Regions from separate parts of the Phyllobacterium sp. SB3 genome, predicted to be linked through region 2. Evidence: riboswitches for the same ligand, from Rfam matches in the RefSeq annotation. Region 2 holds a riboswitch; the other holds the start of a gene.
The links. Region 2 has a riboswitch for cobalamin ahead of nrdH (glutaredoxin-like protein NrdH). Riboswitches for the same ligand answer to the same signal wherever they lie in the genome.
Positions count from the first base shown of each region.

Region 1 (6,770 bases), on a different contig from region 2:
ATCGAGATCGAGGCCATCAAAATTCTCCAAAGGTAATACCAAGTAATAATATACGGCCATTATTCGAAATTTCCTATTTAATAATTTGTCTATCCCGATCCCTTGCGCAGCAGGAGCGTCACCACAAAGAATGCACCGATTGAACTTGTAACGACGCCGATGGGCAATTCCTGCGGAGCAAGCAGCAGTCTTGCGGTAAGATCGCTCAGCAGGAGCAGTATGGCTCCGAACAGTGTGCAGGTTACAATCAGTCCTGAGTGAAGCTGGCCGGAAAAGCGGCGGGCAATATGCGGGATCATCAGGCCGACAAAGCCGATGACACCTGAGACCGAAACGAAAATCGCCGTTGAAAAAGCGCAGACGATAAAAACGATATTGCGCGTGCGATTGACGCGTACTCCAAGGCTCTCGGCAGTGTTTTCGCCAGCCAGAAACGCATCGAGATTGCGGTGATTGTAAAGCGCGAAGATGAGGATCGAAGCAAGCCCGATCAGCGCCAGTGGCAGATTATCCCAGCGCGCCAGCCCTAAACCGCCAAGTGTCCAGAACAGTACCGAATGAGCCGCGCGCTGATCACCGGAAAAAACCATATAGTTGGCTAGTGCCGTGAAGATAAAGGATACTGCAAGGCCAGCGAGGATCATGCGTTCCGGGCCTTGACCCTGTACACGCCGCACCAGCAGCAGGACGATAATAGCGGCGAGCATACCGCCGCTGAAAGCTGCTACAGGCAGGGTCCACACGCCAAACCGGTCCCCGAAAATGCTGATGACTGAAACGGCGCCAGCCGCTGCACCGGAAGAAAGGCCGAACAGAAATGGATCGGCGAGATCGTTGCGTGTGACTGTCTGCAGCATTGCGCCGATGATACCAAGCCCCGCACCGACACACAGGCCGAGAATAGCACGTGGCAGGCGCAGGTCGACGATGATCCGTTCAATGGGCACTGTCGTAGTCAGATCGCTCAGGCCCGAGAAGTGTGCCAACGCATTGATGACATCGCCAAGTGCGATGAAAGTTGATCCATAGGCAATCGAAAGCAATGCAAGCACGATGACCAGCACCGTACTTGCTGCAAGTGTCAGCTTTGTTCGTATCGGGAGATGCACTCAGAATGCTTCCGGATGCATTGCCTTGGCGATTTTCGCGATGGCTTCGATATTTGCCGGTCCGGGTGTGATTTCGGCATACCGCAGGGCAACAAAGCGCTCATTCTTCACGGCATCGGTTTCCTTCATCGCCGGATGGCTTTTCAGGAAGTCGAGGAGCTTATTGTACCCGGCATCGTCCTGATAATCGAGCAGCACGAGGAATTCCGGATTGCGCGCTGCGACAGTTTCCCAGGAGGTGGTAGCCCAATTTGATTCCAGATCATCCATGATGTTGACGCCGCCAGCTTCGCTGATCAGCGCGGTGGGGATAGCGAACTTGCCCGCAGTGAATGGCTTGTCTTCACCGGAATCATAAAGGAATACACGGGTTCCGCTATTGGCACCGACCTTCTGCTTGATCTCAGCCAGTTGGGCCTTCCAGCCGGAAACTAGCTTATCAGCTTCAGCTTCCTTGCCGAAAATCTTGCCCAACTTTTCCATGTCATCATAGAGCAAATCCATGGTAGCGGCAGGGCGGTTTTTGTCGATGTGAACGCAGCTTTCCGACAATTCCAGCGTCTTGATGCCGTAGGGAGCAAGTGTGTCGGGCGTAACTTCGCCGCCGACACGCATGCCATAGTTCCAGCCTGCAAAAAAGAAATCCGGCTGCACGGCAATAAGATTTTCAAGTGTCGGGTTCTTGGGTGCCAGTTCCGGTATGGAGCCCTGCTGTCTGATGAACGCATCGTCCAGCTTGTACCAGCCGGTGATGCCGGTCACGCCAACCATGAGTGGTTGCAGGCCAAGCGCAAAAGCCATTTCGCTCATATTAATATCGTTGACGACAACACGTTTGGGGGCGGCATCGAATGTCAATGATCTGCCGCAGCTATCGACCGTCACAGGAAGGGCGAAGGCTGGTGCCGACAGCATGGTCAATGCGAGGGCGAGAAAAGACTTTTTCATCAAATGCTCCGTGGATGAGGGTGGGTATCGTGATTTTGTTCGGGTGCTTCAAAGACCATGAGATCGCGCTGGCGCGAGGGATGCCGCAGGCGGAGCACGTCAAGATCGAAAACGTCACTGACAATGCGCGGGGTCAGCGTCTCATCCGGCGTGCCTGATGCTACCAGCTGTGTGCTATGCATGACGGCAACATGGGTTGCGAATGGCGCGACAAGCGGCAGATCGTGCAGGACAGCGATGGTTGTGACATTCAGACCTGCGACCAGCGATAAGAGTTCGCTGCGGGCTTTGGGGTCGAGGTGATTGGTAGGCTCATCGAGAAACAGGATGGCGGGCTGTTGACTGAGCGCCCGTGCCAATTGCATGCGTTGACGCTCACCGCCAGATAGCGAGCCCAGAGGACGGCGGCGAAAATGCGTGATCCTTGCGCGCTGCATCGAATCCTCGACGATTTCCCGGTCTGCCGCTTTGGTAAGCAAACCAAGATGCGGAATACGCCCGAGCGATACGTAATCCTCGACAAGCAGCTGCTGGTCTGGTGAGTCGGTCTGGCCGACGAAAGCAAACTGCCGGGCACGTTCTAGAGGTGTCATTTGGATGATATTCTTGCCGTTGAAGATGATCTCGCCGGAAGTTTGCCGCTGCAGCCCGGCCAGCATGCGCAGGAGGGTGGATTTGCCAGCGCCATTGGGCCCAATGATTGCGAGACGGGCACCACACCGGACGCTTATAGAAGCAGCATTGACGAGAACATGCGCGCCGGTTTGGTAGCTCACAGCTTTCGCATCAAGCTGGATGTGCGTCATGCCTGTACTCCGATGCCACAAAAATCGTTCGGTCTATTCAACATGGTTTTGCGATATAGTAATGTTATAACAATCGTCAATAACGATCGTGAAATTGGGGAGAGAATCTGGGCGGAAACGCAGACGTTGAGAACGTTCATACCTGTCCATCTGTGGAGGGTAGGGAACGCAGGCGATGATCGGCTTTATGTCAAAGCGTTCGGGACCGCAGCATGCGGACAGGTCATCGCATCGCTCCCGGCACACCCCGTCCGGTTCGAATTTCAATTATGATGGCAGGTCTCCTGGCTCGCGGGTCTCGGCGTTGCCTTGCCTTCCCGGCTTTGCGGCCAGTGGCATTGTCAGGCGTCGCTCACCGCTTACAGTTGCGGGGGCAGCCACGGTTTCGGTCCCTTTTGGGTACGCCTCACCGTGTTCTCTTTTCATCTCCGGCGTTGTCGAGCCGAAGAAACCATCGGTGATGATTACTAGAGGAACAAGATTGGAAATGAAATGGCACAAAAGAGATAGTGCTTGGAAAAATCGGAGGAAATGCTATCTTTGTAGCAGGAGTGAGAGGCAGGCTTTCGCCCGCCTCCCGTTTTCCTGGTGTTAATGAAATGAGACCCGGATAGTGAGTGTCCAGCTCGTCCGGGTCTTTTTCAGTTCCAGGGTGATGCTCAGCGATCTCCCTTTACTGCATTGGTTTCTCTGCGTGGTTCGACGGGGCTCACCATGAGGAAGGTGGTTTGACTGCATGTTAGTCGCCAACCTTCAAGGGTTAACTTCCTGCAATCAGCATACCTTCCTCATGGTGAGCTCCGTCGAACCACGCCGCAAGCCAGATGCAAATTATACTGGCTCTCGCTTAGAAATTATCAGCCCGTTTAAGGTGCAGAATCAGCACGTGCTAAAATAAATGGCAGAATAGGATTTTTAAACGTGAACAAGCGCGTGGAGTAGGCTAGGCTTCGCGCGTACTCTTTGGCGACATTGAATTTTATATTAAATTTCGGGGCGACATGGCAATACACGCAGCAGTCTATCATTTGACGCACTATAAATATGATCGCCCCATCATGCTCGGGCCGCAGATCATCCGCCTTCAACCCGCCCCACACTCCCGAACGAAGGTATTGAGCCATTCGCTGAAGGTCAGCCCGGCCAACCATTTCGTCAATTTGCAGCAGGACCCATATGGCAATTTCCTTGCGCGGTTTGTCTTTCCGGAACCTGTGACCGAGCTGAAGATCGAAGTCGATCTCGTTGCTGATATGACGGTATACAACCCGTTCGACTTTTTCGTTGAACCGGTCGCGGAAATCTGGCCTTTCACCTATCCGGAAGAAATACGCGACGATCTTTCCATTTATATGAAACCGGACCCGATTGGTCCGCTTCTGTCGGATTTTCTGGCGACGATTGACCGCTCCAGCACGAATACAGTCAATTTCGTCGTTGATCTGAACGCCCGTATCCAGCGCGAGATTGGCTATGTGATCCGTATGGAAACGGGTGTGCAGGAGCCGGAAACCACATTGAATGTCCGTACCGGTTCTTGTCGCGACTCCAGTTGGCTTCTGGTGCAGACATTGCGTCATCTTGGTTTGGCTGCGCGCTTTGTTTCCGGCTACCTCATTCAGTTGAAGCCCGATCTTGTGGCGATCGATGGTCCTGCCGGAACCACGACGGATTTCACCGATCTCCATGCCTGGTGCGAGGTTTATCTGCCGGGTGCAGGTTGGATAGGGCTTGACCCGACCTCGGGCCTTTTGACCGGCGAAAGCCATGTTCCATTGGCGACGACACCGCATTATCGCAATGCCGCGCCGATTTCGGGCATGGCCGAACCCGCCAATGTCGAATTCGGTTTCGACATGCGCGTGACGCGTGTTTCGGAGCACCCACGGATCACCAAGCCATTTTCAGACGAATCATGGGACGCGCTGGATGCTCTCGGCAACGAGGTTGATGCGCTGCTGAAAGAACGGGACGTGCGGCTGACCATGGGCGGCGAGCCGACATTCGTTTCCATCGATGATTTTGAATCCGGCGAGTGGAATACGGAAGCCGTTGGTCCGACAAAACGTGAAAAGGCCGACAAGCTTATCCGCCGTTTACGCGATCGTTTTGCACCGGGCGGATTTTTGCATTACGGACAGGGCAAATGGTATCCGGGTGAAAGCCTGCCGCGCTGGACATTCTCGCTTTACTGGCGCAAGGACGGCAAGCCGATCTGGGTTAATCCGGACCTTATCGCGGAAGAAAACAGCGAGGCAGACGTCAAACCGGAGGATGCGGGCAAGCTGCTGGTCGGGATGGCTGGTGAACTTGGCATTGAAGACGAAATGGTTACCGCGGCCTATGAGGACCCGGCGGAATGGATCGTCAAGGAAGGCAATCTTCCGGAGAATGTCGATCCTTCGAACTCCAAGTTGAAAGACCCGGAAGAGCGCAGCCGCATGGCACGCGTTTTCGAGCGCGGACTGACCGAGCCCACGGGGTTCGTACTTCCTGTGCAGCGCTGGAACAGTCAGGCCGCACAAGGTCCACGCTGGCGCAGTGAGAAATGGACGACACGGCGCGGCAAACTATTCCTTGTGCCGGGGGACTCACCCGTTGGTTATCGCCTGCCATTGGGCGCGCTGCCGCATGTGCCGCCTTCAGAGTTTCCATTTATTGTGCCGGTCGATCCCTCGGTCGAGCGGGGCCCATTGCCGGATTCACCAGCGCCAGCAGCGGTTGATGCGAGAGAGGCTTCACAAGCGGTTGCTTCGTTTACCGCCGCTGAAGGCAGCGCACAGGAGCGGGTGGAGCAGGAACTTGGCGAGATTGGCGGAGCAGTTCGGACGGCAATCTCTGTTGAACCGCGCGATGGCCGGTTAAGTGTATTCATGCCGCCGGTTGAGGCGCTTGAGGATTATCTTGAGCTGGTAGGCGCAGCGGAAGCTGCAGCCGCCAAACTCGGTCTGCCGGTACACATTGAGGGTTATGGTCCGCCGCAGGACCCGCGCATCAGTGTCATACGTGTTGCGCCAGATCCGGGCGTGATCGAAGTTAACATTCATCCAGCCTCGAACTGGCGTGAATGCGTTGCGACGACCGAGACGATCTATGAGGAGGCGCGGCAGACAAGGCTTGGTGCGGACAAATTCATGATCGATGGGCGGCATACCGGCACGGGTGGTGGCAACCACGTGGTGGTTGGTGGTGAAACACCCAATGACAGCCCGTTCCTGCGTCGTCCCGACCTTTTGAAGAGTCTGGTGTTGCATTGGCAGCGTCATCCTTCCTTGTCTTATCTGTTTTCGGGCATGTTTGTCGGCCCGACCAGCCAAGCGCCACGTTTTGACGAGGCGCGCCACGATAGTCTCTATGAACTCGAAATCGCCATGGCACAGGTGCCTTTGCCGGGGCATGGTACGCCGCCATTGCCGTGGCTGGTCGACCGGCTCTTCCGCAATCTGCTGGTGGATGTAACCGGCAATACGCATCGTTCCGAGATTTGCATCGACAAGTTGTTTTCGCCCGATGGCCCAACGGGGCGGCTTGGCCTTGTCGAGTTTCGCGGTTTCGAAATGCCGCCGAATGCCCGTATGAGTCTTGCGCAACAATTGCTGGTTCGGGCTTTGATTGCACGTTTCTGGAACAGCCCAATTGAAGGCAGTTTCGTGCGTTGGGGAACGACATTGCATGACCGGTTCATGCTGCCTGCTTTCGTCTGGGCGGATTTTCTCGATGTGCTCGCCGACCTGCGGCAAAACGGCTTTGATTTCCGGCCGGAATGGTTCGAAGCGCAGCTTGAGTTTCGCTTTCCATTCTGTGGGGAAATCGAGAATGAAGGCGTCAAACTCGAACTGCGGCAGGCATTGGAGCCATGGCATGTCATGGGTGAGCAGGGCGCTATCGGCGGTACAGTCCGCTTTGT
Region 1 covers NZ_JBDYKI010000010.1:109,684-116,453, reverse strand. The annotation lists gene ABKW30_RS26065 (CopG family ribbon-helix-helix protein) at 1-17, opposite strand, end outside; gene ABKW30_RS26060 (iron ABC transporter permease) at 90-1,109, opposite strand; gene ABKW30_RS26055 (ABC transporter substrate-binding protein) at 1,110-2,057, opposite strand; gene ABKW30_RS26050 (ABC transporter ATP-binding protein) at 2,057-2,863, opposite strand; cobalamin riboswitch at 3,120-3,334, opposite strand; gene ABKW30_RS26045 (transglutaminase family protein) at 3,865-6,770, shown strand, end outside.
Region 1: it holds a riboswitch for cobalamin, as region 2 does, so the genes downstream of both, ABKW30_RS26050 (ABC transporter ATP-binding protein) here and nrdH (glutaredoxin-like protein NrdH) in region 2, are expected to answer to the same signal.

Region 2 (8,841 bases):
CAGCCATGCAGCCAGCGCTCGAATGCGTTCCTGATATTGATTTGCTGTCGACGAAGGGAATCCTGCTGCAGAAGCTGCGCAGGCTAGTTCAATCCCTGTAAAGGATGAATGTCAACGTCGTTTCAGCTTCATTTTAAAGCGTCACTACGATTTTGCCAAATTGCTGGTTGGACTCCAGAAAGTGATGTGCTTCGATGATGTCGTCAAATGAAAACGTTTTGGCGATGACCGGTTGCAAATCGCCGGATGCCAATCCAGCCAGGATAAATGTCTTGGCAGCATCCAGTCTTTCTTGATCTTTGATGACCTCGTGGACGAGATAGCCGCGCAACGTTAGTCTCTTGCTCAGGACATGGGACAGTGGAAAGGGCGTTGGTTCCGGGCTTAATCCACCATATTCGATAAGAATGCCCGCCTCTGACATAGCTGCTGTCAGCGGTTCGAATATTGGCCCTCCGACCGCATCGAACACTACCCTTACACCTTCTGGTCTTGCAATCTCTTTAAGGCGAACCTCCAAATCCTCTTCTTCCGAGGCAATGACATAGCTTGCGCCATGCTCAAGCAAAGCATGCGTTTTTCCGGATGTACGCGTGACTGCAATTGAGGTAGCGCCCACCATGTTTGCAATCTGAATCGCTGCAAGGCCAACACTGCTGGATGCGGCAGTAATGCCTACGAAGTCACCCTTACGTAGCTTGGCAACATCGATCAAAGCACCATAGGCAGTAAGATATTGCATCCAAAGCGCAGCAGCCTCTACCCATCCAAGTGATGGCGGGTGTTTGACAAGCAATCTTGCAGGAAAGGTTGCAACTTCCCCGTAAGCGGGCCAGCGAACCATCGAAACAGGCGGAACAACGCTGACGACATCACCGGGCGCGAAGCCATCCACGCCTTCGCCTATCATGTCCACAATGCCAGCTGCCTCCAGCCCTAATCCTGAGGGCAATGGTGGGGTCTCAATATATTTCCCTGTGCGTAGCAGAGCTTCAGCGCGATTAAGCCCCAGCGCCTTAACGCGAATGCGTACTTCGCCTTCGCCCGGTGCGGGAAAATCTACGTTCTCAATACGAAGAACGTCGGGACCACCAAATTCATGAAAACGGACTACACGAACCATCAAGCTAAACTCCAAATTATTTGAACTGAATAGGGTATAAAAGCCGTTAGATCGGTGATAAATATGCTAAGAAATAATGCAGTAGAAACTAAGAGTTTTGAATATGGATCGCCTTCTGAGCATGACGGTGTTTGTCAAATCGGTAGATTTAGGCTCTTTTGCCGCTGCGGCGGATGAATTGGGCCTATCAGGTCCAATGGTGGGCAAACATATCCGTTTTCTGGAAGAACGGCTCGGCTTACGCCTTCTCAACCGTACCACCCGCCGCCAGAGCCTAACGGATTTCGGACATGCTTATTATGAAAGCTGCCGCACGGTTCTTGCCGAAGTGGATGCAACGGATGCTCTTGCCGCAGATCAGCTCGTCGAACCTCGCGGGAAATTGCGGGTCACAATGCCAGTGCATTTTGGCCGTCGCTGTGTAACCCCTGTCTTGCTGGAACTTGCGCAAAAGTATCCCACATTGGAACTGGATTTATCCTATAGCGATGGCTTCTCCGATCTGGCGGAAAACGGTTTTGATCTGGCAATCAGAACTGGTGATCCTGAAGATAAGGCAGGTATCATCGCACGCCGTGTCGCGCGTCAACATATGATCGTTTGCGCTTCGCCGTCATACCTTGAAAGGCATGGCAGGCCCGAACATGTACAGGATATTGGTCGACATCAGGGCATCATCTATCGCCGGTCCGGTGGAATACGGCCATGGTTGTTTCCGGGCGGTCAAACGGTGATACCGATCAACCGCATACGTCTTGACGATCTCGATGCCATTGCTGATGCCGCAACCAGCGGGATGGGGTTGGCCTGGCTTCCAAGCTGGTTGGTGCGGGGACGTCTTCAAGAGGGCGTGCTTGTTCAATTACTATCCGATCAGCCCGGTTTACCTTACGACTGCTATGCGATGTGGTTGCAAACGCCTCACTTGTCGTTAAAAGTGCGAATTGCTGTGGATGCGTTGGCTACTGCGCTTCCAAAGATGATGTAGTCCTTTCATTAGCTATTCAGGATGTTTGTGATTCGCTGTGCGGATATGCCCGATATCCACAGTCACGATAATCTCACGCACAGGATTTGCGACTTTAAGCGAACTAGCTGTTGACGCAATTTTAACCTCGTCTACTATATATAGTGTTCAAGGTTCTTCCGATTCGTGAGGATGGGAAGCTAAGACGGGAATACGGTGAGGGGCACTCTCTAAGAGTGCTGCAATGCCGGAGCTGCCCCCGCAACTGTAAGCGGCTAGCTCTTGTTCGATAATGTCACTGGAGCTGAAGAGCCTCGGGAAGACAAGAATGAGCGCGATGATCCGCAAGCCAGGAGACCTGCCTTGATCTAACGATTCCACCGGCGGGGCGCCGGGATGGTCGCGAACATGATGTCGGTGATTAGCCTACACGTGCCGCTTCCCCCAGAACCTCTCCACAAACAGGCGACGGGTAAGATCCATGAGCAATCTTTTCAGTGTATTGAGCGAGATTAGTCCGCCTGAAGCCATCTACGGTTTGACATTTTCAAACGAATTTTTCTGACCAATTAGTCCGGCGATGCGCTTGCCGGAGCCTGTTCCCATGACTGCAAACCATACGAGGAAATCATGAGCATTATCGTTTACAGCAAGCCGGCCTGCGTTCAGTGCACCGCAACCACTCGCGCCTTGGATCGTCACGGTGTTGAGTATGACGTTATCGATGTTTCAAGTGATCCGGATGCCTTCGAACTGGTTCAAAGCCTTGGTTATCGTCAGGTGCCGGTTGTGATTGCTGGTGAACAGCATTGGGCTGGTTTCCGCCCGGATATGATCAGTACACTCGCTTAGCAAGGATAAGGGATTATGGGTGGGATCGTTTACTTTTCCAGCAGATCGGAAAATACCCACCGTTTCGTCTCCAAGCTGGGCTTCGCCTCGCAGCGCATACCAGTTAGTGCCCGCGAAGAGCTGCAAGTAAATTCCCCCTATATTCTGATCGTGCCGACCTATAGCGGCGACGGCGGCAAGGGTGCCGTTCCAAAACAGGTAATTCGCTTCCTTAATGAAGCGGGAAACCGTTCACACCTCCGCGGCGTCATCGCCGCGGGTAACAGCAACTTCGGAGAGACCTTCGGGATCGCCGGCGACATCATCTCCGCTAAATGCCAGGTACCTTATCTTTATAGGTTCGAGCTTATCGGCACGGAGCAGGATGTCGCTAACGTTAAACATGGATTGGAACGATTTTGGACACCCTCACTCTCGAACGGCCAGTGAAAGCCGCCGAAACAGTACTGGACTATCACGCGCTCAACGCAATGTTGAACCTCTATGATGAGGAGGGAAAGATCCAGTTGGATCAGGATCGCATGGCGGCGAAGCAGTACTTCCTGCAGCATGTGAACCAGAACACGGTGTTCTTCCACAATCTGCGGGAGAAGCTCGATTATCTGGTGACCGAAGGCTATTACGAGCGCGAGATTCTTGATCAGTATTCTTTCAATTACGTGCGCGACCTGTTCGATTATGCCTACGAAAAGAAATTCCGGTTCCCGACTTTTCTGGGCGCTTTCAAATATTATACCAGCTACACACTGAAGACTTTTGACGGGAAACGCTATCTTGAGCGTTACGAAGACCGCATCTGCATGGTGGCGCTGACGCTGGCGCAAGGCAATGAGGCTCTGGCGCGCGATATGGTTGACGAGATCATTTCCGGACGCTTCCAGCCGGCGACACCAACGTTCCTCAATGCAGGCAAAAAGCAGCGCGGTGAACTCGTTTCATGCTTCCTGCTCAGGGTTGAGGACAACATGGAATCGATTGCGCGGGGCATCAACTCAGCGTTGCAGCTCTCCAAGCGCGGAGGCGGTGTGGCCTTGTCGCTTACCAATATCCGTGAAGCCGGAGCACCGATCAAGCAGATTGAAAACCAATCATCGGGCATCATTCCAGTCATGAAACTGCTGGAAGACAGCTTCTCCTATGCCAACCAGCTTGGCGCTCGGCAAGGTGCTGGTGCCGTCTATCTGAATGCACATCATCCCGATATCATGCGTTTTCTTGATACCAAGCGTGAAAATGCAGATGAGAAGATTCGTATTAAGACATTGTCGCTTGGTGTTGTGGTGCCGGACATCACGTTCGAGTTGGCGAAAAACAATGAAGATATGTATCTGTTCTCGCCCTATGACGTAGAACGCGTTTATGGAATTGCCTTTACTGAAATATCGGTGACCGAAAAGTACCGTGAGATGGTGGCGGATTCGCGTATCCGCAAGAAGAAGATCAAGGCTCGCGACTTCTTCCAGGTTCTGGCCGAGATACAGTTCGAGAGTGGTTATCCCTACATCATGTTTGAAGACACGGTGAACCGCGCCAACCCGATTGCGGGACGCATCACCATGAGCAATTTATGCTCCGAAATCCTTCAGGTCAGTGAGGCCAGCGAGTATAATGCCGACCTGTCCTACAATCACATGGGGAAAGATATCTCCTGCAATCTCGGTTCGCTGAACATCGCCGCAGCGATGGATTCTTCCGATTTTGGCAAGACCATTGAGACAGCAATACGTTCGCTCAGCGCTGTCTCGGACATGAGCCATATCTCTTCAGTGCCTTCGGTCGAGAAGGGTAACGATGACAGCCATGCTATCGGCCTTGGCCAGATGAACCTGCACGGGTATCTCGCGCGGGAACGTATCTATTACGGCTCCGAAGAGGGTATCGATTTTACCAACATCTATTTTTATACCGTGACGTATCATGCCGTCCACGCATCAAATCGGTTGGCTGTCGAACGAGGTCAGAGCTTCAAAGGCTTTGAGAATTCGAAGTACGCATCTGGTGAATACTTCGACAAATATACGGAACAGGAATGGCTGCCAGCCACGGAGCGTGTGCGGGAGCTGTTTGAAACAGCCGGTATAGCAATTCCAACGCAAGAAGATTGGGTGGCCCTCAAGCAGGCAGTGATGACATCGGGTCTTTACAACCAGAATCTGCAGGCGGTTCCGCCGACAGGATCAATCTCCTATATCAACCACTCGACTTCTTCGATCCACCCGATCGTTTCCAAGATCGAAATCCGCAAGGAAGGCAAGATTGGCCGCGTTTATTACCCGGCTGCATTCCTGACCAATGATAATCTCGACTACTATCAGGATGCTTATGAGATCGGCCCGGAGAAGATAATCGACACCTACGCCGCAGCTACGCAGCACGTGGATCAAGGCCTATCGCTTACATTGTTCTTCCGCGACACCGCGACAACGCGCGATATCAACAAGGCGCAAATCTACGCTTGGAAGAAGGGCATCAAGACAATCTACTACATCCGCCTTCGCCAAATGGCCCTTTCCGGCACGGAAGTGCAGGGCTGCGTATCCTGCACGCTTTGATTAGAGAAAACAAATGAACATCCAAGTCAAAAATAAGACTCTGAAGCTTCCCGCGCCGGTGCGTGCCATCAATTGGAACCGCATTGAGGATGACAAGGATCTGGAGGTCTGGAACCGGCTGACTGGTAATTTCTGGTTGCCCGAAAAGGTGCCGCTATCGAATGATATTCCGTCATGGGCGGCACTGAAACCTGAAGAGCAGCAGCTTACTATTCGTGTTTTCACGGGACTGACACTGCTCGATACGATTCAGACAAGTATCGGCGCTCCAAAGCTGATGGAAGATTCGATCACTCCGCATGAGGAAGCGGTTTATTCCAATATCTCCTTCATGGAGGCCGTACATGCTCGATCGTACTCATCGATTTTCTCGACATTGTGCTCGACGCCCGATGTGGACGATGCCTATCGCTGGTCGGAGGAGAACGAGCATCTGCAGAAAAAGTCAGCGCTGATCCTTGAACAGTACCGAAATCCTGATCCGCTCAAGCGCAAGATCGCCAGCGTGTTTCTTGAAAGCTTCCTGTTCTATTCCGGGTTCTATCTGCCGATGTTCTGGTCAAGTCGCGCCAAGCTGACCAATACAGCTGACATGATCCGCCTTATCATCCGCGACGAGGCCGTGCATGGTTATTACATTGGCTACAAGTTCCAGCGAGGTCTGGAGCGTCTCAGTGAAGAACGTCGCAGTGAGATCAAGGATTTTGCCTTCGACCTCCTGCTTGAGCTTTATGACAATGAAGCGAAATACACCGAGACACTTTATGATGGTGTCAACCTGACCGAGGACGTGAAGAAGTTTCTTCACTACAATGCCAACAAGGCATTGATGAACCTCGGTTACGAAGCGCTGTTTCCTGCTGAAGCCTGCAAGGTAAATCCGGCGATCCTGTCGGCCCTGTCTCCGAACGCTGACGAAAACCATGACTTCTTTTCAGGTTCCGGCTCCTCCTATGTTATCGGCAAAGCGATTGCCACAGAGGATGAAGATTGGGATTTTTAGAATCGCGCAGACCAAATTATCAATGGCGTGACGCCAAGACGGTGTGCGAAGATGATCCAAGAGAGGAGCCGCCGAAAATCGACGGCTCCCATTATTTTAAACGGCCAAAGCTCGCAGTTCTTTTGCTGCTGAAACCATATTAACAAGCGCTGGGCGTACTTCTTCCCACTTGCGGGTTTTTAGGCCACAATCTGGATTGACCCAAAGCTGTCCGTCGGTCAGCCGCTTGCGTGCCAGCGCCAAGAGTTCGGTCATCTCAGCAACTTCCGGCACTCGCGGTGAATGGATGTCGTAAACGCCAGGCCCGATCTCGTTCGGATATTTGTAGGTTTTGAAGGCGTCCAGAAGTTCCATCTTCGAGCGTGAGGTTTCGATGGAAATCACGTCTGCGTCCATTGCAGCGATGGCGTCGATGATATCGTTGAACTCGGAGTAACACATATGGGTGTGGATCTGCGTTTCATCGGCGACACCAGTTGAGCACAAGCGGAAGCTTTCCACGGCCCAATCGAGATAGGTTTTCCAGTCAGCTTTGCGAAGCGGCAGGCCTTCTCTAAGCGCCGCTTCATCAATCTGGATCATTGCCGCGCCAGCCTTTTCCAGGTCAGTGACTTCGTCACGGATAGCGAGCGCGATCTGACGGCATGTTGCGGAGCGAGGAAGATCATCGCGGACAAAGGACCAGTTGAGGATTGTCACCGGGCCCGTAAGCATGCCTTTGACGGGCTTGTCTGTCAGGGACTGCGCATATTTCCACCAACCCACTGTCATCGGGCGTGGGCGGGAGACGTCACCGAAGATGATGGGTGGACGCACATAGCGGGAACCATAGCTTTGCACCCAGGCGTGTTGAGTGAAGGCAAATCCTGAGAGTTGTTCACCGAAATATTGAACCATGTCATTGCGCTCGAATTCGCCGTGAACAAGCACATCAAGGCCGATCTCTTCCTGCCAGCGGATGGCAGCTTCGGTCTCCTGTCGAAGAAAACCTTCATACTCAATATAAGTGATCTCACCCTTGGCATGTGATGAGCGAGCCTTGCGGACTTCCGGCGTCTGCGGGAAAGAACCGATGGTTGTGGTCGGGAATGCCGGTAGGCCCAGCTTGTCGCCCTGAAGTTTTTGGCGTTGCCAGAACAAGCTTTTGCGCTTTTTCAGGGCGTCACCGATCCCCGCGATGCGGCCTTCAACCAGCGGATCATGAACCTTGGGCGATGCACGGCGCGATGCGATGGCATCTGTCGCTGTTTTTAACTCGGTTGCAACAGCGCCTTTTCCTTCGGATAAAGCGCGGCCAAGGATGGAGAGTTCATCCATTTTCTGCGTGGAAAATGCAAGCCAGCTTTTCAGGTCGCTCTCAAGTTTTGTTTCCAGTTCCAGATCTATCGGCACATGCAGGAGCGAACAGGAGGGGGCGATTTCTACAAGATGCGCGCCGCGTTCCGTAACGAGTTTTTCCACACGATCTACTATAGCGCTGAGATCTGAACGCCAGATGTTTCGGCCGTCAATAACGCCGAGTGACAGTACCTGATCCTTTCTCGCCTTGGCGACAATATCGCCGAGCTGTTCAGGAGCACGCACCAAATCGATGTGCAAACCATGTACCGGCAAAGCAACAGCCGTATCCAGGTTATCAGCGAGTGCACCGAAGTAGGTGGCCAGCAGGATTTTCAGTTCAGGGGCAGCTGCGGTCAGTTTGTCGTAGGCGAACTTGAATGCGTAACGCTCGTTCGGGACCAGATCGAGTACCAGAGCAGGCTCATCGATTTGTACCCAATCAGCGCCTGCATGTGCCAATTTACGCAGGAGTTCTTCATAGACAGGCAGAAGCTTCTGAAGCAGCGCAATAGGATCGAAGCCTTCTTCATGGGACTTGGCTAGCTTGAGGAACGTGACTGGGCCAAGAATGACTGGACGTGTTTGAATGCCCAAGGCCTTAGCTTCGAGGAAATGATCAATAACCTTCGTCGAGGACAGGACGAATGTTTGATCGTCGGCGAGTTCCGGCACCATATAGTGATAGTTGGTGTCGAACCATTTGGTCATTTCCAAAGCTGTGACACCATGCCCGTGATCATGCTCGTGGCCCGCATGACCACAATCATTTGCAGCATGTCCCTGGCTGCCGCGAGCCATTGCAAAGTAAGTCTCCAAAGATACCTCTCCGCCTTTCCAACCATAGGCGGCGGGGATCGCACCGACCATGATGGCGGTATCGAGGACGTGGTCGTATAGCGAGAAATCGTTTGATGGAATCCTGGTGATTCCGCGATCGCGTTGTTCGGTCCAACTGGCAGCGCGCAGCTCTTTTGCAGTGGCAAGAAGCTCAGTTGCGGAAGAT
Region 2 covers NZ_JBDYKI010000002.1:394,482-403,322, reverse strand. The annotation lists gene ABKW30_RS08395 (zinc-dependent alcohol dehydrogenase family protein) at 134-1,123, opposite strand; gene ABKW30_RS08390 (LysR family transcriptional regulator) at 1,227-2,111, shown strand; cobalamin riboswitch at 2,245-2,471, shown strand; gene nrdH (glutaredoxin-like protein NrdH) at 2,721-2,942, shown strand; gene nrdI (class Ib ribonucleoside-diphosphate reductase assembly flavoprotein NrdI) at 2,958-3,371, shown strand; gene nrdE (class 1b ribonucleoside-diphosphate reductase subunit alpha) at 3,341-5,494, shown strand; gene nrdF (class 1b ribonucleoside-diphosphate reductase subunit beta) at 5,508-6,497, shown strand; gene metE (5-methyltetrahydropteroyltriglutamate--homocysteine S-methyltransferase) at 6,594-8,841, opposite strand, start outside.